One region of the Paenibacillus sp. FSL R7-0652 genome, then DNA from elsewhere that is predicted to be linked to it. Evidence: riboswitches for the same ligand, from Rfam matches in the RefSeq annotation. Region 1 holds a riboswitch; each other region holds the start of a gene.
What was found. Region 1 has a riboswitch for cyclic di-AMP ahead of MKY97_RS16400 (3D domain-containing protein). Riboswitches for the same ligand answer to the same signal wherever they lie in the genome.
Positions count from the first base shown of each region.

Region 2: it holds a riboswitch for cyclic di-AMP, as region 1 does, so the genes downstream of both, MKY97_RS00510 (C40 family peptidase) here and MKY97_RS16400 (3D domain-containing protein) in region 1, are expected to answer to the same signal.
Region 3: it holds a riboswitch for cyclic di-AMP, as region 1 does, so the genes downstream of both, MKY97_RS10260 (C40 family peptidase) here and MKY97_RS16400 (3D domain-containing protein) in region 1, are expected to answer to the same signal.
Region 4: it holds a riboswitch for cyclic di-AMP, as region 1 does, so the genes downstream of both, MKY97_RS00140 (ubiquitin-like domain-containing protein) here and MKY97_RS16400 (3D domain-containing protein) in region 1, are expected to answer to the same signal.

Region 1 is NZ_CP152001.1:3,702,397-3,707,887, reverse strand. Features, by position in the region: gene MKY97_RS16410 (ABC transporter substrate-binding protein/permease) at 45-1,511, shown strand; gene MKY97_RS16405 (amino acid ABC transporter ATP-binding protein) at 1,498-2,220, shown strand; cyclic di-AMP (ydaO/yuaA leader) riboswitch at 2,490-2,684, shown strand; gene MKY97_RS16400 (3D domain-containing protein) at 2,687-3,358, shown strand; gene MKY97_RS16395 (polysaccharide deacetylase family protein) at 3,533-4,339, opposite strand; gene MKY97_RS16390 (hypothetical protein) at 4,495-4,839, shown strand; gene MKY97_RS16385 (PspA/IM30 family protein) at 5,007-5,491, shown strand, end outside.
Region 2 is NZ_CP152001.1:106,929-112,419, reverse strand. Features, by position in the region: gene MKY97_RS00525 (YwhD family protein) at 1-5, opposite strand, end outside; gene MKY97_RS00520 (M1 family metallopeptidase) at 107-2,098, shown strand; gene MKY97_RS00515 (hypothetical protein) at 2,109-2,954, shown strand; cyclic di-AMP (ydaO/yuaA leader) riboswitch at 3,217-3,354, shown strand; gene MKY97_RS00510 (C40 family peptidase) at 3,373-3,828, shown strand; gene MKY97_RS00505 (GNAT family protein) at 4,188-4,685, shown strand; gene MKY97_RS00500 (cytochrome c) at 4,834-5,190, shown strand; gene MKY97_RS00495 (4a-hydroxytetrahydrobiopterin dehydratase) at 5,289-5,491, opposite strand, start outside.
Region 3 is NZ_CP152001.1:2,223,154-2,228,644, forward strand. Features, by position in the region: gene MKY97_RS10235 (hypothetical protein) at 1-310, opposite strand, end outside; gene MKY97_RS10240 (xanthine phosphoribosyltransferase) at 515-1,096, shown strand; gene MKY97_RS10245 (hypothetical protein) at 1,195-1,524, shown strand; gene MKY97_RS10250 (hypothetical protein) at 1,644-1,862, shown strand; gene MKY97_RS10255 (carboxymuconolactone decarboxylase family protein) at 1,976-2,305, shown strand; gene MKY97_RS10260 (C40 family peptidase) at 2,396-2,860, opposite strand; cyclic di-AMP (ydaO/yuaA leader) riboswitch at 2,866-2,997, opposite strand; gene pelA (pectate lyase) at 3,398-4,351, shown strand; tRNA gene MKY97_RS10270 (tRNA-Leu) at 4,551-4,635, shown strand; gene MKY97_RS10275 (carbohydrate-binding protein) at 4,848-5,491, opposite strand, start outside.
Region 4 is NZ_CP152001.1:29,746-35,236, forward strand. Features, by position in the region: gene MKY97_RS00130 (HD domain-containing protein) at 1-277, shown strand, start outside; gene MKY97_RS00135 (TatD family hydrolase) at 617-1,384, shown strand; cyclic di-AMP (ydaO/yuaA leader) riboswitch at 1,626-1,878, shown strand; gene MKY97_RS00140 (ubiquitin-like domain-containing protein) at 2,147-3,331, shown strand; gene rnmV (ribonuclease M5) at 3,486-4,031, shown strand; gene rsmA (16S rRNA (adenine(1518)-N(6)/adenine(1519)-N(6))-dimethyltransferase RsmA) at 4,045-4,938, shown strand; gene yabG (sporulation peptidase YabG) at 4,996-5,491, shown strand, end outside.

The DNA of each region.
Region 1 (5,491 bases):
TCAATATGTAAAAGTAATTATAGCATTGTAAGGGGAGAACAGGGTTGAAATTAATAAGTCGTTACACCGTAATGCTGTTAACATTCCTTCTTTTTCTAACGGCGGCTGCACCTGCAGCGCTGGCGAGCGGAACGGCAGACAGCAGCTCAAAAGGTAAAAAACTGGTGCTTGGAACGAGTGCCGATTTTGCACCATACGAATTCCACAAAGTCATTGACGGTAAGGATGAGATCGTCGGATTTGATATTGCGATCGCGAAAGAAATTGCGGCAGATCTCGGCGCCGAACTCGTTATTGAAGATATGGGATTTGACGGTTTGCTGCCTGCGCTGCAGAGCGGTCGCGTAGATTTGGTCATCTCAGGCATGACACCGACAGATGAGCGGAAGAAAAGTATTGATTTTTCTGAGCCGTACTACAAATCCAAACAAGTCATTATGATCCGCAATGTGGACAAAGACAAATTTCCGGACATGAAGTCTTTGGAGAATACCAAAATCGGTGTACAAAAAGGCTCCATTCAGGAATCGATTGGACAGAAAATTCCAGGCGCGAAGCTCACTTCTCTGGATAAAATCTCCGATATCGTGCTGCAGCTTCAAACGAAACGTGTCGATGCGGCGATTGTCGAGGATACGGTGGCTGCTGGTTATCTGGATGATATTATCGGTTTGGCAGCCGCAGTTCCGGATGAAGAGCAGGTTGAAGCGGCAATCGGGATTCGCAAAGGCAATACAGAGCTGCTGACCGCAGTGAATCAAACGCTGGAGCGTCTGAAAAGCGAAGATAAAATCAACCAGATGGTAACGGATGCGAGTCTCCTGATGGCGGATAAAGTGAACAAATCACAAAATATTTTTGAAGTATTCTGGCAGTATAAAAGCTTCTATGCAACAGGTGTGGGATATACGCTGCTGTTATCGGCTCTCGGTGTCCTGTTCGGGGTAATCATCGGTTTGATTATCTGCCTGTTCCGTCTTCATAATCTGGCCGTTCTGCGCTGGATTGGTACAGCTTACGTAGAAGTCATTCGAGGCACGCCAATGCTGGTTCAGCTCATGATTATCTACTATGGGGTGTCCTTGACCTTTGGCATCAACTTCTCCGCACTGCAGGCGGGGATTATGACACTCTCCATCAACAGTGGTGCGTACCTGGCCGAGATTTTCCGTGCAGGGATTCAAGGCGTGGATCGTGGTCAATTGGAGGCTGCTCGTTCACTCGGTATGGGCAGAGGTGATGCGATGCGTTATATCATTTTGCCGCAGGCTTTCAAAGCCGTACTTCCGGCAATCGGTAACGAGTTCGTGACCATCATTAAAGAGTCATCCATTATCTCCGTCATCGGTATGGTGGATATTATGTATCAGGCAAGTGTAGTTAAAAACATTACGTACCAAGGAATGAATCCATTCCTTATTGCGGCAGCGATCTACTTCGTCATGACATTCATTTTGTCCAAGCTGCTGGGTCGATTGGAAAGGAAGTTGGGTGCAAGTGATAGACGTTAGACAATTATACAAATCATATGGCAAAAATGATGTGCTGAAAGGCATCGACGTATCCATCGGTAAAGGTGAGGTCGTCGTAGTGATTGGTCCTTCGGGTTCGGGTAAAAGTACATTCCTGCGCTGTCTGAACCTTCTGGAGCAGCCGACATCGGGACAAATTAATTTTGAAGGTGTTTCCATTACCGATCCCAAGCACAATATTAATGCTACGCGAGAAAAAATGGGCATGGTATTTCAGCATTTCAATCTGTTTCCGCACAAAACGGTGCAGCAAAACATTACGATTGCGCCAATCAAGGTAAAGAAGCAATCTGCAGTTGAAGCAAACAAAATTGCCGATGATCTTCTGAAAACGGTTGGTTTGGCTGATAAAAAAGATGTATATCCTAATCAGCTGTCTGGTGGACAGAAGCAGCGGATCGCAATTGCAAGAGCCCTGGCGATGCAGCCGCATGTTATGCTGTTTGATGAGCCCACATCTGCACTGGACCCGGAGATGGTTGGAGAAGTACTGGAAGTTATGAAACGTCTTGCCGAGGGCGGCATGACCATGGTCATCGTTACCCATGAGATGGGTTTTGCGCGTGAGGTTGGTGACCGGATCCTGTTTATGGATGGCGGGGTTATCGTTGAAGAAGGTACGCCTGATGAAGTTTTCGGTGCACCGAAACATTCGCGTACACGTGATTTTCTCGCAAAAGTACTCTAAATCATCCCGCTTCCTGGAGTGGATTTATAGCAAAAGCAGCGTTAACGGCAGAGGTCCGCTAACGCTGCTTTTTTGCATTTCACATAAGAAGGAATGAAATCAGGGCTTCAAAACAAAATAAGTAACGTTTCTGTTACCCATGTAAGAGATAAACGGACTGATTAAAGGATGTGAAATTCTGGAGTTATCTTACAAATCCCGGAGGACCAAAGAAGATCGGTCGCTAATTGGTAACATTTACTACAGCTTAGGGTTACAAAATTGTGATATATTGAATGCTGCCGAAACTTCCGAAGTGGAAGTGTGGGGGATGTAACAGTGCAGACGTGTCAGTTCATAAGAACGGCGCGCCGCTAGGGGTGAATTAGGGTACATAATGCTTCAGCATGTGATTTACAGCCTATAGGGTGGATTCCTCCATCCGAATCCGACAACTAACTTCGCAGGCATAATGAGGAGGAAGACCATGTTTCACAAAAAACGTATAGCCAAGACAGCCATTGCATTACTGACATCCGTACTGTTGATTCAAACCGTTCCGGTTCACGCGGAATCGATTCATACAGCTAAAGAGGGGGATACGTTCTTCACCCTATCCAAACAGTATGGTATTGCCATGGACACATTAATTAAAGCCAATAAAGACATTTCACCGTATAACATCTATGGTGGTCTGAAAATTACAATTCCAGGTCAGGAAAATAAAGCGCAAGCAGCCCCGGTTCAGATGAAGTCAGAGGAAAAACCGGTTACAGCAGCGAGTCTGGATGTAAGCGCGGATACTAAAGTTGTCCAAGCCTGGGGTAAAACATTTGACTATAGTAAGACCTTAAACGTGAAAGCTACAGCATATTCCTCAGATGCTTCCGAGAACGGGGGCTGGGGAGCAGTTGATTATTTTGGCAACCCGCTGGAACTGGGCACGATTGCAGTAGATCCGAAGGTGATTCCTTTTGGAACCAAAGTTCTCGTGACGGGGCATACGCACCCGGGACTGCCTAAACAGGCTTTCGTTGCTACTGCTCTGGATGCAGGGAGTTCCATCAAAGGCAACCGCATCGACATTTTTATTCCGGGAAGTAAACAGTTCGTAAGTTCATTTGGTTTTCAGGATATTGAGCTTTACATTTTAAAATAAAAAGTAAAATTGACTTAACTCCCTAGATTCTTTGATGGGATTCAGAGAAAAATGATACGCTAACATATAGAGGGTGTTCTTTGGTTGTTGTCATGAATGAGTAAGATTCATGGTTACCGATAGGAACACCCTGTATTTTTATCTATACAATCAGCTTTAAGGCTGCCGGGTGTCTTATTGTTTTTCCTTAGGCAGCTGCAGCATCTCGTCCAGCGTGACCAGTTCATAACCTCGATGTCGCAATTCCTCAATGACATCTGGCAGGGCCTCCACTGTACCTTGGAGATTAGAGCCTGTACCTCCGCCTGCATGCTGCAGTACGATGGAGCCGGGTTTAACCGTTGACAGAATATTATGTTTCACTTGTTCCTTGGACAGCCCTTTCCAATCCAACGAATCCACATTCCAGTTGATAATGCTGTAGTGCTGCTTGGCGGCCCAGCGCAGCTGTTCCTCGTTAATATCTCCATAAGGTGGGCGAATCAATTTGGGTGTGTAGCCCGTCAGTCGCTGAATGATATCCCCGGTATGTAGAATCTGTCTGCGAAAAGCAGTCATCGATAACTTGCTGAATTCGGGATGGTTGTAGCTGTGATTGCCTACAATATGTCCTTCTTTCACCATACGTTTCACCAGATTTGGATGTTTTTCCGCCCGACTGCCTACCACAAAAAAGGTTGCGCGAACCTTATATTTTTTCAAGACATCCAGTACCTGCGGCGTAAACCTCGGGTCGGGTACGTCATCAAAAGTCAGTGCAACCTGTTTGGTCGACGGGCCATTTGTCTTGAAAGTATCCGCATATTTCTGACGCAGTTGACCTAAAGTCAGCTGTTCTTCTCGATCATTGGCGCTGGATGCAGGTGGATCAAGCTCGGGCAGATTAGGTATGTGATTTGCTGAAGCAGCCGCGGGAGGAACCAGGTAAACCCCAAAACATATAACCATAACGAGTGCTGGCATAACGAGGCGTTTAAACATTGGACGGCCTCCTTTTTTCAGAAATTTCGTTCTTTATGGTATGCCCTTCACGAGAACCATTTATGCGAATGTGAGAAGTTTCATTGTGTAGATCAGGTTATGAAAGTCATAATTCCACCATATATCATATAAAGAGAAGGCTAGGTGGAGAGACGATGAGTACATATGATTTGAAATCCATTCGTTTAGAGGTTTTTGAGGCAGGGCAGGACAAGGTATTTCTCGTTACAGGGGGGAAAGCTCATATCGGGGCTGTAGCTACGTTCTATGTCGACCATGAACGGGTAAGCGGTACAACGGTGCATATCCCGGGACATAAAGAACAGGAATTATGTGAGCGGCTTGCCCGCAAAGCGGCTCTGCAATTGAAAGTTACGGTAACCGTAATTATGGGTATCCACTTTGACAGCATTACGCGCTTGCAGATCGACGAAATTGTTCAGACGGCGGAGAGACTTGTGGATGAACATCTGAATAAAAAACAAGAATCCAATCATTAATATCATTTAATGGATGCACATCTGATATGCAGCATGATTCCGTATCATCCTCCTTATACTAAGATGCAGATCCGTTTTAATTTTTTTTCGCAAAATTGAAACGAGTTGCAGATTACTGCGTATGTATCTTTATATACAATGTAATATCCACTGGGAGGAATAACCTAATGTCCATTTTCAAAAGATTACGTGACCTTACAATGTCCAACATCAACGCTATTATCGACAAAGCCGAAGACCCGATCAAAATGACGGATCAATATATCCGTGACATGCAGGAAGATCTGGAAGATGCAGAGAAAGCCGTAGCTGCTCAGATTGCCATTGAGAAGAAGTTCAAGCAATTGTTCGAGGAACAGGAAGCGCTTGTCAAGAAACGTGAAGAGCAGGCTCACACGGCAGCTCGTGCACAGAACATGGATCTTGCCCGCCGCGCGCTGGAAGAGAAAAAAGCTGCTGAAGAGAAAATGCTTGAATACAAAGCCAGCTATGACCAAAACAAAGCTTCCGCAGACAATCTGCGCGGTAAACTCGATGAGATGCGTAAGCAGTTGACTCAGATGAAGAATAAACGTGAGACATTGGTCGCTCGTTACAATGCAGCCAAAGCTCAAACGGAAATCAACAAAGCGCTGAATGGATTCAGCTCTGA
Region 2 (5,491 bases), 3.1 Mb from region 1:
TCCATGTTTATAGCCTCCAAGAGTTGATACAAATATTTTAACTAATAATCGGCCCATTGCAAACATATACATGCTGTAGATGCTTGTCAACGGGAGGTATTTATCGATGATTCCACGACGCGCCAAGAGCTGGCTCACCGCATCCCTGGCCCTGTGTTTGCTTGCCGGAGGGATATGGATCATGCTCGGTTACAATCGTTCCACTTCATCTGAACTGCCCATACTCGCTCCGGAATCGGGCAAGCCCCAGCTTAAAGCTCCAACCCCTGCCCCCCCGGAGAGCGTGCAGTCTCCTACAGCCGAGGTGTACAGCAATCGGGTAGTGGAATACCACATGGATGTAAAGCTGACCGAGGGGAACACACTGCAGGGCACACAGGCGATCACCTGGATCCATCCGGGGAAGAAAACAGTGAACGAGCTTTATTTTCATATGTACCCTAATGCATTCTCCTCTGCAGATAGCACATTTATGAAGGAATCCGGCGGTAAGCTTCGGGGCGATGTCATGCCGGTAGATGGCTATGGCTCCATGAAGTTTGTTGATATGCAGACAGAGGACGGGCTTTCTCTGCTGCACCGGATGCAGTATGTACAGCCGGATGACGGGAACATCAAAGATAAAACACTGATTAAAGTGCGGCTGCCAAAACCCGTAAAAGGCGGGGAAAGCATTACAATCCGCACAACGTTCGAAGTGGAGCTGCCGAAAATTTTTGCCCGGATGGGCAAAACCAATGATTTTGTTATGGCAGGTCAGTGGTTCCCTAAACTCAGCGCCTACGAACCCGCAGGAAGAAGAGGGCGTACAGCAGAAGGCTGGAACCTGCATCAGTATCATGGCAATTCCGAGTTCTATGCCGACTTTGGCATCTATAGTGTTCGTATTCGGGTACCCGAAACATACAAAGTAGCCGCAACCGGATTCCCAACCCAACAGGCTGTTCTGAAAAATGGGGAGAAGGTGTACCAGTTTTATGCCGATGATGTACATGACTTCGCTTGGGCAGCCTCACCTGATTTTGTATATGCAGAGGAGCCCTTCTCAGCTCCTAACGTGCCGGGTGTGCGCATCAAGCTTTATCTCGACCCGGCACACCAGGATCTGAAGGAACGTTATCTCTTTGCCGCCAAAGCCGCATTATCCAATTACAGCAAGTGGTTCGGACCTTATCCATATGCCACCTTATCTATTGTAGTCCCGCCTAAAGCGGCAAATGGCGCTGGGGGAATGGAGTATCCAACCTTAATTACGGCCTTCGGAGCCGATGATACAACCCCAGGTTACGATCTGGAGCGAACGGTGGTGCATGAAATCGGGCATCAATACTTCTACGGCATGGTTGCGAGCAATGAATTTGAGGAGGCCTGGCTGGATGAGGGATTCACCTCATACGCAGAAGACAAACTGATGGAACAGGAATACGGGCTAATCCCGAACCTGCCTGTACAATCCGGGCTGATCACATCTCCCGCTCCATTAACACAGCCCTCCTGGAAGTTTGACTCACAGCAGCAGTATGCATCCAACGTATATACCCGGGGGAAGCTCGTACTGCTTGGCATCGAACAGCAGGTCGGAGCCAAACAAATGGAACGCATCCTTTCAACCTATGTTAAGAAATATCGCTTCAAACATCCGGCAACGGCCGATTTTCAAAAGGTAGTCGAACAAGTTACCCGGGCCTCTTGGGCCGATTATTTTGACCAATACGTTTACAGCGGCGGCATGGCCGACTTTGCCGTGGAGAGGATCAAGGTTATTCCTGTGGAAAAGGATGGGGAAACCTTGTACGAATCCTCAATTACAGTTGTCAAAAAAGGAAGTGACTTTCCGAAGGTTCCTGTTCGGATCGCTTTTGAGGATGGACATACCGTAACCAAGCAATGGGACGGCAAGGAGGATCGCATTACCTATAAACTCACGTATACCTCTCCCGTCTCCTGGGCGATAACCGATCCCTTATATGACATCGTGCTGGAGAACCGCCATATGAACAATTTCCTGAGAACTAAACTGGACGAGCAAGTCCAGTCCCGCTGGAATATGAGTGCTGCGAAACTAATTGAAGCTGTATTCGGAGGTCTGTCATGGTGAGGTGGAGACGGTGAAAGCAAAAATTCGCGAAGGCTGGTTTCTCGTCCGTCAGCATATGTTCATTGCTGCAATTTTATTTCTCTATCAGCTTGTATGGGGCTATTTTATCTACCGGTTGGTTCAGTCGGCAGTTGTTCCTCTACTGCTTCGTTATCCGACCGAGGATGCTGGAGAGCTGAGCACGCTTTTGTTCAAAATGGAAAGTCAGCTGCGTCTGTCCGGCCCTGAGGTCCAGCGTTATCTCTGGATTCTGGGAGGTATGCTGCTGCTTCGCCTGCTGATCAGCCCTCTTATTCAAGCAGGCCTGCTCTATTCCCTGCAGCATTTTAATACCGCAGAAGAACGTATTCCGTTCATCCGCGGCATCCAGAAATTGTGGAAATCGATGCTGCTGCTGCACCTCATTCGCACAATACTTATGCTGCTTCCCGCTTACTGGCTCATACCTAAACTGTATTCAATCTTCATGGACAGTTTCCATTCTATTCATCTACTGCTGCCCGGCATCCCATATGCTGCAGGATGGATCATCTACGGATGGATTGTGCACCATATGATGCTCTATATGCAGTTCGGTATCTCTGCTCCGGGAGAAGAAGGAAGTCTTCACGGAATGCTCAAAGGGCTCTGGATTGCTTTAACCCGCATCTTCACAGTGATTGGCATCATCCTGATACTCGGAATGGTGCACTTACTCATCTTTGGTGTATTCACATCTGCCTCATGGTTCTTGACCGGACTTACCGGACTGATCCTACAGCAGACATATCCGCTTGCCAGAAGCCTGCTCAGCATGTGGAAAGTATGTGCCCATTTCCGCTTATGGCAGTCCACATCGTCCCCTAATACTGACTAGATCATTTAAAAATTGTTACCATCTCATGTTAAACAATTCATCCATTGTGATGTGTAAATACGCAAACCTCGACCTTCCCCCGTCAAAGGTCGAGGTTTTTTTTGCTAATTTTACTGCTAAACGTTGCCAAAGCACCACTCCTCTGGTACAATAATCGCAGTGAGTTTTTAGTAACAACTTTGTAATCTTTAAATCCTTATTTGTAACAACTTTAAATCTAAACTTTAAAATTAAATTTTCTTTTCGTTTTTTTACAGGTGCACAACTAGCAGAGCCAAATTCCTTGCACCTGGGAAGCGGGGGAACCAGTTATGGGTGAATTGATCTTGATACAGAGGGATCATAGGGGACCTTCAACCGAATCCTTAAGCTAACCTCGCAGGCATTGGAAGGGGTATATCACTTGTTTAAGAAGAAATTGACCGCAGCAGTACTTAGCCTCACATTTGCATTATCACTTGGTGCAGGCAGCGCATTTGCAGATTCTAAGATGGATAAAGTCATCGATTCAGCAATGGGAACTACATACAAAAGCGGAGGCACAACGCTTGACGGTTTTGACTGCTCCGGTTTCACACGGTATGTATTCGACAAACTAGGTATTGATTTGGCTCGCCAATCCAGCTCTCAATATGACATGGGTGATTCCGTATCCCGCATGGAGATGAGACCTGGCGATCTGGTATTCTTCAACACAACAGGTAAAGGCGTATCTCATGTAGGTATTTTCGTAGGAGATGGCAAGTTTGCGCACTCTTCTTCTTCCAAAGGTGTAACCATCAGCTCTCTTAGCGAGAACTATTGGGCTAACCGCTACATTGGCGCTAAACGGATTATGAGCACGGACACATATGAGTCACTGGCCCTTGAGTAGGGACAAGCTGTAATCAACATGATGCTGGAACCATTAACTATACTGTAACGAAGTAGAAGCATAAATAGAACCGCCCGGTACATTCTCCGCAGGAATGTATCCGGCGGTTTTTTTGTACTTCTATCCCCCTGCAGCTGCTGCTCACATCCATCATTACATGTATGCGAACCATCAGGGTTCATTTTACTTCGTTTGTCCGTGCCCTTATGATGTTTTTACCCATCCCGTTATAATATAAACGGAATGAGCCGGACTTTTGTTTCATTTTTTTTCTGAAAATTGAAAACTTGCCAAATGAACAGCTCTTTTGTAGAGTGAACAAAGAACGGGTAACGGAAGAGAGGAGCACACACTGTTATATGAAGAATGAAGCCCCTTTGACGTTTCGTGTTGTACCGATGCAGGAAGAACACGCAGCACTTATATGCAGCTGGCAGTATGATCCGCCATACAATATTTACAGCTGGCTGCCTTGGGATCAGATGAAAGCACTGGAAGTCGAATTTGGAGATGCACGGCTGCGTCATGAGCAGTATGCGATTATCCTGGATCAACAGGATCAGGTCTATGGGTTTGCTCAATATTTTCCGCTTCAGGGTGTGACACGGATTGGCCTCGGAATGCGTCCGGAGAAGTGCGGTCAAGGACAGGGAAAAGCCTTTGTTACAGCTATCGTTCAAGAAGCCATTCGCCGTAATCCTTCTAACGAGATCGATCTTGAAGTACTTACCTGGAACAATCGCGCCATTCAGGTATATCTGAAATGCGGATTTGTCATCCAGGATACATATGAACGTCAAACCCCGACCGGCCTGATGCCCTTCCACTGCATGGTCTACGAGGGTCCGAGAGAGTAAATTGCAGATAAAATGGTCTCATTTTGTCTCTCTTTTGTGATTAGTTCAAAAAATTACCACAAAATGCTATGATGTAACGACAGCTTCCGTTATAATGATAGGGATAGTTTGGGTTAGATGATCTTTCATTCTGGAGGGGACACAAGGGATGCACAAATGGATCATGAGCGGGGTATTTTTTGCAGCATGTGCTTTAGCTATTGTTTTAATGTTTACGCTTCCAGGTAAAGAGGAAGCGGCTCAAGAAGCCAAACCGTCCATGCCTGAAGTAGCTATGGATGCCGGACAGGCTGAGACGCTGGTGAAAGCGAACTGCATCTCTTGTCACGGTGATCAGCTTCAAGGTGGGGTAGGTCCTGCACTTGCCAACATCGGCAGCAAGGATGATGTGGAGAAAATCTACTCTACCATTGTCAAAGGTAAAGGCGGCATGCCTTCTTTCAAAGGCAGACTGCAGGATGAGGAAATTGCTCACATCGCTATGTGGTTGGCAGAGAAAAAGTAAGCATTGCCGTTAAGACACGAAGACATCAAAGAGGCTCTCGTTCTCCCGGCCGGGAGGCAAGAGCCTCTTTTGCTGTTCGTTACCAGTATATCCTGAGATTATTCTGTTCTCATTTTTTCAAAGGCTTCGTTGTACTGCTCTGCTTCTTTAATGTCTACTGACGTAATGCCGCCCTCATCCCAAGATGTAAGACGCAGCGTAACCGTTGTATAATCAATAGTAATAAAAGGGTGATGATTGAATGCCTCCGAAATCGCTGCGACTTCGTCTACAAAGGCAATCCCTTTCATATAGTTAGAAA
Region 3 (5,491 bases), 1.5 Mb from region 1:
CGGCAAGCATGACACTATTGACCCCGATCAGAACGATAAGCGTTATCCACGTAACCCATTTACCAGCTTTGTGGCCAAACAGATGTTTGTTCAGGTCTTCATATGACCGGGAACCCGTATCATGCGCAATAAGCATCATTTTAGTGCCGAGCCAGACAAAGAGCATGGTGGACAAACCGATGGTGATTGTGGCCCACTTGCCATACTGGGTAAAAAACTGCAGTATCTCCTGCCCTGTGGCGAAGCCGGCTCCGACAACGGTTCCGATGTAAGTAAATGCAATCTGCAGCACCCGGAATGCCTGTTTCATGTGTTACCCCTTTCAGGTCCCTTGATTGATTGGACATGCGGGTACCATAGTACAAGTTATGCTTGACCTATTAAAGTCATGACAGCAGCATAAGTTACAATTCTAAAATATGGATGGGATATGGACATGTGCCTGATTTCGCTTGAACTTGCAGCAGGATATATGATACTTTAAACCTCATAGGATAGGCTGGGAGGTCAAATCATGGACGTATTAAAACAACGAATTTTACAAGAAGGTGTCGTCATATCGGATCAGGTTTTGAAGCTGGACGGGCTTTTGAACCATCAAATCGATCCTGCATTAACCATGGAAATGGGACGGGAGTTTGCTGCACGGTTTCGCGAAAGCGGGGTAACCCGGGTAATTACGGTTGAATCTTCGGGGATTCCGGTTGCCTTTGCCGCAGCGCATGAATTGGGGGTTCCTTTGGTATTTGCTCGCCGCAAAAAAACGCTTCTGGCCGATCCTGACGCCTACTGCGAACGTGTACCATCCTTTACGAAAGGAATCGTAACGGACATCATGGTATCTCGCGAATACATTCATGAGAATGACCGTATTTTGTTCATTGATGATATTATTGCCAATGGAGACGCTGCCCGCGGTGTCATCAAGATTATCGAGCGTTCTGGCGCGGAACTGGTTGGATTCGGTGTTGTGGTTGAGAAGTGCTTCCAGGCTGGTGCACGTACGATTCGGGAGCAGGGCATTCCGGTGGAAGCACTTGTACGCATTCGTTCGCTGAACAATGGCACGGTGCAGTTCGACGATAATGAAATGTGACTTTTTGAAGAAAATAGGACCTAATTTTTGAACTATGGCTTTGCATGGCCGTAGATTTCCTTTATAATGGGGGTATGTTAGGGAGAGGAGGCAGCACCATGGGGAACCAACCGGCAACGGAACAATTTTTTATTGATAAGCTGGCGGAATCGAAAGTTCATTTTGAACGTGCCCTGGATTGTAAACATACGGAATTCGATGACCTTTATCCCTATATGATTGAACATCCTCAATTTTTCTGGTACAAACGCTATGTTGCCTGGTCAGAATTACTGACGATTGTAGGCTTGTGTGAAGAGTTGTCCTTCTCTTGGAAAGAACAATTTACAACGCACCAAGTGGAGTACCTTGAAGAACGTGTGATGTCCGCCAAAGTGCTAGATTTTTGGTTCGAGAAGAACGACAGCAAAGAGCACGCGCAGCGGTAACTCTCAGTCGGGACATTTTCTTCGAATGACATGACAGTCCAATACAGTCACGTGAGACCTAAATGACTTTTCATTTAGGTCTCTTTTTGTAAGGTAATTTGAATATAGGAGTTCTGGACATGATTAGTGATACAGAGTTGGATGCCTTGCGTTTATCAGGGGAGAAAGTAAGAGTTGTGCGAGATGAACTGGAGTCGAATGATGTGACAGGCATCGTCGTTGCCTGGGATGATGAGCAGGTGCTGATTCGTCGTCAGAACCGCCGTGTGGTGAAGCTGGATCGCCGTTATCGTTACCAGTTGTTCAGTGAACCTCGCCAAAGTGTTCTGAGCGAATGATTAAATGTTTGGATTTACCATCGTGGAATGGCATAATTGCGGCATAGTCGAGAGAACATAGGTACAGTGGAAAAATTCGCTGTATTTACAGCCGAAAGGATGTGCTGCAAGCCATGACATTAATGAATGATAAAGTTCATGCTTATAAGGATCAGATTGGCGCTTTAAGCGATGTACTCCCAGACGTGGTGAAATCGTACCACGAGTTTACGGGGGAGTGTTTTCAGCCCGGTGTGCTCGATGCCAAAACAAAGCAGCTGATTGCACTGGGCATCGGTTTGTTTGCCAATAATGAAGTGTGCACGTTCTATCATGTAGAAGAGGCTCGTTCCAAGGGAGCGACGGATCAGGAGATTATGGAGACTGTAGCTGTCGCTGGAGCTGTAGGGGGCGGTCATGCCTTGTCACAAGGAGCAATGCGGGTGCAGAAGGCCCTGCATTAGTTCGTTCGTTTGATCCCTTCACAAGGAAAAGAAAAGGAGACTCCGGAATGAACCGGTGTCTCCTTTTTTGTATTGCAGAATAGGGTGATCTTATAATTTTCCGATCATTTTGTTGTACATAAACTGACCTGTTACCCGTCTTGCCGTCACATAACGATCATTGAAATAAGGGTTCGAGAGCTTGGTGATGCTGACACCTTTGCTGCTGGAAGCATGTGCGAATTGACCTCCGCCAATGTATACCCCTGTATGTGAAATCCCTCTGCCGGTTGTGTTAAAAAATACCAGATCGCCTGTGCGAATTCCTGCTTTGGAAACAGGTGTCCCCGCTTTGGCCTGCTGCTGTGACGTGCGCGGCAGTTCAATGCTGTATTTATTAAAAAGATATCTCATAAACCCGGAACAATCGAAACCGGCCATCGTTGTGCCGCCCCATTTGTACGGGATGCCTGTCATATTGTTAACTACGGTATTTATTGTGCTTGCCTCAGTGGTTGTTGCCCCAGATGTAAATAGTACAGCAGCTCCAAAAATGGAGATAATCAGTTTTTTCAAAATCAATGTTCTCCCTTCGATGCCTACGGAGTTAGCTAAGGGTTCGGTAGAAGGTTCCCTATATTTCCTATGTATAAGAATAATTCACCCAAAATGGTTCCCCCGTTTTCAATCCTGAAACTCGGCAAATGAATAATTAAGTTTTTGTAACTATTTGAAACTATATTGCATAAATGCGTAATTGTCAAACCTGTTTTAACGTCTTCTTTCCGGCTCAATGTTAGCGGAATTATCGAATTTAGTCGGAATTATGTTTAAAACAGACTACTAAAGATTACAAAATAGTCATTAATGTTTCATCGGTGTAAGAATGGATAATAAACAAGTTTGTCAAGAGTTAAAAGCAATATTCCGTTCCGGTGAAATGAAGTTAATAAGCGTATGCTGCCGCATACATTGACAAAGAAAGAGATGCTGCATATGATGAGTTTATTAAATACATACAAATTTTGTATTTAAATTGCTTACAATGGGATTTATAATTCCGTTGTAAGCCAGAATGCACGGAAAATTTATGAATTGGGAGTGTGATGTTTTGTGAAAGCCAAAAAGTGGATGACGTTTGTACTCGCATGTTCCATGGTTTTTTCCACAGCAGGAATGGTCGTTCTTCCTGCAGCATCCGTATCCGCAGCTGATGCATCAGGCACAACCGCAAGTTTGTCTGATATTTTGAAAAATCAGCGCCCGGACGGAGGTTGGAGAAAAGATTACGGTCAGACATCAGGTGAATGGGCCAAATCAACGATCGATAATAAAGCTACATACTCCGAGATTAGAAGACTTGCGAAGGAATTCAAGAAAAATAAAGATCCGCGTTACTCGGCTGCAGCCATTAAGGGCATAAATTTTTTGCTTAACATGCAGTATTCCAACGGCGGCTGGCCGCAAATCTATCAAAGCTCCGGCTATCATAAGCATATTACTTACAATGATGACGCGATGATTAATGTGATGTTCATGCTCGATGAAGTTGCAGGCCGGAAAGGGGACTTTTCTTTTATCGATACTTCACTTGCGAATCGCAGTAAGAATGCGGTATCTAAAGGGGTTGACGCCATTTTGAACACGCAGGTGTCATCCGGCGGGAAATTGACGGTTTGGGGTCAGCAGCATGATTCCAGTACGCTGAGACCAGCAGGCGGAAGAAGTTACGAAGTGCCTTCGCTAACGGCTGCTGAGAGTGTAAACATCGTCAAGTTTCTGAAGACAAGACCACCCAATGCCAGAATAACGGCATCCATTAAAGGCGCTGAAGCCTGGTTTAACAAAGTGAAGATTACAGGATACCGATATGAGAGAGGGAACGGAGACAGCCGGATTATTGCGGATTCCAGCGCTTCACCAATCTGGGCTCGTTTCTATGAGCTTGGTACGGACAGACCTATTTTTGTTGGTCGTGACGGGATTGTGAAATATAAGCTGAGTGAGATCGAGAAGGAAAGAAGAGGAGGTTATGCTTGGTATGGCAGCTGGCCTTCCAAGCTGTAGTAACCTGTTTTTTGGAATCTTCTTAAGCTTGTTTTATTGAATTTACATTCTGAAGGAAGAGTATAAGAAGAGTCTAACAGGTTCGAACCAGATCTTAAGATCTGGTTCGAACCTGTTAGATGTTTTAAGTGTTGACATAATGGATCTCGCATGATATATTATTTCTTGTCGCCGATAATAATTGGTGAGACTAGAATATGCGGTCGTGGCGGAATTGGCAGACGCGCACGGTTCAGGTCCGTGTGGGCTAACCCCCCGTGGAGGTTCGAGTCCTCTCGACCGCATCAGATTAAAAAAGCTCCTTCAGGACATGTCCTGAAGGAGCTTTTTTAATCTTTTTGGTCATAAGCCAGTCATTCGATGAGGGGAGCCCGTCCTGCAGCTGCGCGATGCTCGTTCACACATCGATCCGAGCTGCTGCAGAAACGGGGCTTGGCCACTTTTTGCCATGATAGAAAGATGTAGAGCATGAAGCAGACCAATATTAGGATGAAGATTATAATGCAGCAGTAACCGTGATGTTATCAATATTGGGTCCTTCTGAACCTGTGGTTACGATTCGAAGGGTATTTGTACCTGAATTCATAGGCACTTGAATGGTTTTCTCACCCCAGGTTGACCAGCTCCCTGTTGCCTCAAAGGGTTGGTTGCTGATTACTTTGGTGCCGTTAACATAAATGTCTAGGTTTCTTGTACCACTTTCCAGAGCATAACGGAACTTGACATTTTTAGTGCCGGTAATCGTGTTGTTGATTTCATTCCATTGAATTGCGGAACCTGTATACGCGTTAAAGTTCACGTAACCGGAACCGGAGAAACCTGGGTACAGGTTCTCAATCACTGCATCGGTAAGCGTTGTTCCTGTTTCAGCCTCATAAGTGGTACCTGTGCCTACATTCCCGCCGCCACCAGTGAGGTTAGCAACAAATGTAGTCACACTCCGTGCTGGAAGCTGCGCGGTGAATGCGCCATTGGAAACGTTAATCGGTGCAAGGCTCGCCAGATTACGGCTGCTGTCCGTAACATATGAAGAAACGGTGGAAGCATTACCATTCTGCAGTACAAATCGTTGGTTTGCAGACGAAGTACCGCGGTTGATGGCTACGATCACGACTTTGTTATCGCCTTTATAGGCAGATA
Region 4 (5,491 bases), 3.0 Mb from region 1:
AGCTTTTGCTCATGCAGGGTTGAATCCGGAATACGATCTTGAGGTTGATTTCCCAACGGATAATCCTTACGACGTGTTTCGTCCAGATCAATCCACGGATAAGCAGATTCTTTTACTGGATAGGCAGGACAAGCTGCACGAGTTGTCAGAAGTGTCTGATATTGTACGTTCGATCAGTGGACTTCATCTGGGCAAACATCATCTGTACTATCCTCAGAACAAGGTTGATGCCATCCTTCATGAATTACCGTCCCATATACGCCCCTATTTTTTGTAATCATGAATGATGCGGCAGGTGAAACATTTTGATATCAAAAGACTTTCTAAAAGAGCTATTTTACATGATACATTAATCTGCTTTAATGGCGAGGATATGTAGATCGACATAATTTTGTAATCAAAGTGAGTAAATATACAGTTTTAAATCCGGTTTAGCTGCAAGATGTAGATTTGACTTTTTATTTTCCTTCTATATATAGTAGCTTGAGTATTAAAAGTGAAAATACAGAAATCGCGGCATGTCCCAATCAAAATTTGTGTTTCAAAAAAATAAATTCAAAATTCTAATGCATATAATCGGTATTCGATTTTCGACATGAAGGGAGAAATAAACACTATGTTATTCGACACACATACACATCTCGATGCACCACAATTCGACGAAGACCGAGAGGACATGATCCAGCGGGCTGTTGATGCAGGCATTACTCGTATGATCAACATTGGCTTTAATCGGGAGACGATTCCAACGACGATGAAACTGGCTGAAACGTATGACTTCATCTATGCAGCTGTAGGCTGGCACCCGGTGGATGCAATCACGATGCAGGAGGGTGATTTAGAATGGATTGCATCTTTGTGCAAACACGAAAAGGTGGTAGCCATTGGTGAAATCGGTCTGGACTATCACTGGGACACCTCACCTAAGGAAATACAGCACCGCGTATTACGACAACAAATTGCATTGGCACGTGAATTAAATATGCCCATTGTCATCCATAATCGGGATGCCCATGAGGATATTGTACGTATTTTGCGTGAAGAGAAAGCGAGTGAGGTTGGCGGTGTGATGCACTCCTTCTCAGGCAGCTGGGAGACGGCGAAAATGTGTCTGGAATTGGGCTTCCATCTTTCTTTTGGAGGGCCAATCACATTCAAGAATGCGAAGCAGCCTAAAGAGGTGCTGGCCAAGGTTCCGATGGATCGATTTTTTCTAGAAACAGACTCCCCTTATCTTACACCTCACCCTTATCGTGGAAAGAGAAATGAAACAGCGCATGTACGTCTGGTTGCTGAAGCCGCTGCGGAAATTAAAGGCATTTCGGTGGAGGAAATTGCTGCAATAACCACCAAAAATGCCATGGAACGATTTGGGATTCGGTAAAAAAAGGAGTAAATCAGGTGAAAAAGGAAGCTAACGAGAGGTAATTTGCTCTTTGATTCGAATTATTGAAGAATATTACAATATTTTAACCAAATATTTAGAAAAACGTACTTGATCCATGCTTTACAACATGCATCAAAACAGGATATCATCTTTTCAGTGAATTGTTGTGCGGAAAATTGGACAGATGTTCGGGGGATGAACAAAGGGACACTTTCCGATAAGACAACATTACTTTCATGAATCAATCTCGCTGAGTCTCCGTTAATGGAGAGCGGGGGAACCAATAGGGCTTAAACATCGGTGAATGCAGCCGATGCGCATCGTTCGCTGACCCAAAACAGTGGAATGTTCTGCGAAGCCGTATTTGATTTCTTCTTTGGGTCTCGGGGTGAATTCAAGGGCGTCCGCCATGAGCGGGTGACCTGAGATAGGGCGGCTCTCTTTCGCCCGAACCCGACAGCTAACCTCGCAAGCGGAAAAAGAGAGGCAACCTCGTGCATGAATTTCCGATATTCAAATCATTCGGAAGCCACGAAAGAGTCTCTTACACTCTTTCTTTGGCTTTTTTTGTTTTGAATAAAAGAAATAGAGTCATCATACGGTAAGTATTCAGGAGGATGACATCATGCTGCGAAGAGGGGTTCATGGTGCAGGACCGATCATTACCTCTGATCTGTGTTCTGTAGAAAATTTGGTATAGTCGCGTCAAAGACATCATGCATTACTTTAGACGGCGAGGCTATGAAGGAGGACGGAGAAGTGGGCAGATTCCAACCAGAAGAGACCCATGAGTCACGATCATCCAGTAAGTCTTTCGCGTTGCGGTGGAAGCATGAGAACTTGCGTCAAATGGCACTGATCGCGATATTCTCAATTGCGCTTGCAATCATGATCTTGTTAGTCGTTTACGGTCAGGCCGGGAAGCAGATTTCACTGGTTATTGACGGCAAAGCTCAAGTGGTAGAGACTCGTACAGGAATGCTTCAGGAAATGCTGGAGGAGCAGTCAATCACAGTCAGCCCTCACGACAAGGTATCCATGCCCATGAATGGGGCGATTACGGACGGAGACCGAATCGTTATTGAGCGGGCCATCCCAGTTAACATTACGGCAGACGGAGACACCAAGACTCTGTATACAACCGATTCATCGGTACAAGATGTAATTCAGCAATCAGGTATTGAAGTTGCAAAGCATGATAAAGTGTATCCAGCGCTCGGAACTACTGTAAAATCGGATATGAAGATTCGTGTAGTGCGTGTAACAAAGCGTACAGTGGACGTGAAGCATCCGATTGCCTACAAGGTTGTCAAAACAGCAGATCCTAGTTTGTTCCAAGGGGATAATCGTGTAGTAGTGAAAGGTCAGGAAGGCACACTTGTGCAGCATATCGAAAAAGTGTTTCAAGATGGAGAACTCGTCTCCAAAAAAATGGTCGGCAAAACGATTGCTTCCAATCGTGTAGACAAAGTTATTGCAGTAGGTACAAAAGCGAAGCCGGTTGAGAAAAAGCCAGAGGTTCAATTGGTATCGGCCAAAACTTCGAAAAGCAGCAAAACAGCAGTATCGAACTCGAAGAAAACATCTGCCTCGGGCAGCAAGGTGATTACGGTCTCCGGGAATTCTTTTAAATATTCTAAAGTTCTGAAAAATGTATCCATGACAGCCTACTCTGCTGAAGAGCCAGGCATTGGTACGAAGACAGCTTCCGGTACTCGTGTAACGGAAGGCCGCACTATCGCAGTTGATCCGAAAGTCATTCCAATTGGCTGGTGGGTATACATCGAGGGCCTAGGCTTCCGTCGTGCGGAAGATACCGGTGGTGCGATTAAAGGCAACAAAATTGATGTTTATTATGACAGTGTGAAGCATGCCCTGAATTTCGGACGTAAGAAAGGCAAAACGGTATATGTGATTGGACCCGTGAAGCCGGAAGCGAACTAAAATCGTTTTACTTTGAAATGGGAATGCTATAAAATAGTTGCATGAAGATTCATGCGGAATATGCGGCGGAGGAGTCTGAATTCAGTCTCCTCCGCCGTTTGGCAGAGAAGAGGATATTCCTCTTCTTTTTGCGTTAGAAAGGAAGAATTGGAACATGATAAAAGAAGTAATTGTTGTGGAGGGCCGTGACGACACGGTAGCCATTAGAAGGGCCGTTGAAGCAGACACGATCGAAACCGGAGGTTCTGCTATTAATCAGCGTATACTGAAGCGAATTGCACTTGCTCAGGAGAGACGGGGTGTCATCATCTTGACAGATCCGGACCATGCGGGTGAGCGTATTCGTAAAATCATTGCCAATAAGATTCCAGGCTGCAAACATGCGTTCATTCCAGAGGCAGATGCGACACGTAAAGGGGATATCGGCGTTGAGAATGCTTCACCGGAGGCCATACGTCATGCTCTGGCACGTGTACACACATCCTATGAAGGTGCACCAAGTCTGATTGATTGGGAAGACCTCATTGAGGCAGGACTGATTATACACCCGCAAGCTGCAGCAAGACGCATGGAGATGGGCAACCTGCTGGGGATCGGGTATTGCAACGGCAAACAGTTTCACAAACGGCTGAGTGTTTTCCAGATTACAAGAGAAGAGTTCTCCGATGCATTAGCGCAAATCGAACGTGAAGGATTGTGAGGTTATGAAAGACATGGAACAAACCGTTGAAATTGCAACACCCAAACGCACTAAGGAAATTATTCAGAGGCATGGATTCTCCTTTAAGAAGAGTCTGGGACAGAACTTCCTGATCGATCAAAATATATTGAACAAAATCGTGGGCGCTGCCGATTTGGACGAGTCCAAGGGCGCTCTGGAGATTGGTCCGGGGATTGGAGCTCTTACGGAGCGCCTCGCGCGTGCGGCTGGTCCTGTTACGGCTGTGGAAATTGACCAACGTCTGCTGCCGATCCTTGGAGAGGTCATGGAGCCGTATCCCAATGTACGCATTCATCACGGAGATGTTCTTAAGCTGGATCTGGCTGCGCTGTTTGCATCAGACTTCGCTTCGGTTGATAAAGTAAGTGTTGTTGCGAACCTTCCCTATTATGTAACGACGCCAATCATGATGAAGCTGCTGGAAGAGAAGCTGCCTGTAGACAGCATCGTGGTCATGATCCAGAAGGAAGTAGCTGAACGCATGGCGGCGGCACCAGGTTCCAAGGATTATGGAAGTCTGAGTATTGCCGTGCAGTATTACAGTATGCCGGAACTGGTCTGTGTGGTACCGCCTACCGTATTTATCCCGCAGCCTAACGTAGAGTCAGCAGTTATTAAGCTGAAGGTTCGTGACCAGCCTCCAGTGCAGATTCCGAACGAACAGCATTATTTTGAAGTCGTGCAGGCTTCGTTTGCGCAGCGGAGAAAAACAATCTCCAACAATCTTAAAGCCCGCTTCTTCTCGAAGGAGAACAGAGAGCAGGCGGATCAACTGTTGGAGCAGGCAGGTATACAGCCCTCACGGCGCGGAGAGACATTAAGTCTGCAGGAGTATGCGACCCTCAGCACGGTAATGTGGGAAGCCGGGGTTCGCGGCGGACTGTAATTTTAATGAACCAATCCGGGTCTCTGCCCATACGATGGGGTAGAGGTGATAATGGTGATGAATATCGGAGACTTGGTCGTTCGGAAGTCATACGGTGGCGATGTGACTTTTCGGGTAGAAGGACTCCAGTCAGATGCTGCGGTCATTAAAGGGACCGAGTTCCGGCTGCTGGCTGACTCCCCGGTGGACGATTTGATACAGGTTCCTTACGAACCACAGAGTGCAAAAACGCGTCAGGCACATATTAAAGCCCATCAGACGCTCTCCCGCCTGCAGCAGCATCGTATGGAGCAGGCAGAGCGTAACCGGGAAGGTTTGATGCAGGAATGGGCTGCACAGCAGGAGCCTGCGTATTTCGAAATGCCCGGCAAGGTGCTGCACCTGGATGGTGACCCGAATTATTTGAAAAAAAGCATGAATCTGTATGAACAGCTTCGTGTTCCTGCAGAAGGACAGTATGTGCATGAATCAGCAATGGCAGATACGTTATACCGCCTGCTGCCCAAAGTTCGTCCGGATATCGTAGTGATTACTGGTCATGATGGTGTGTTAA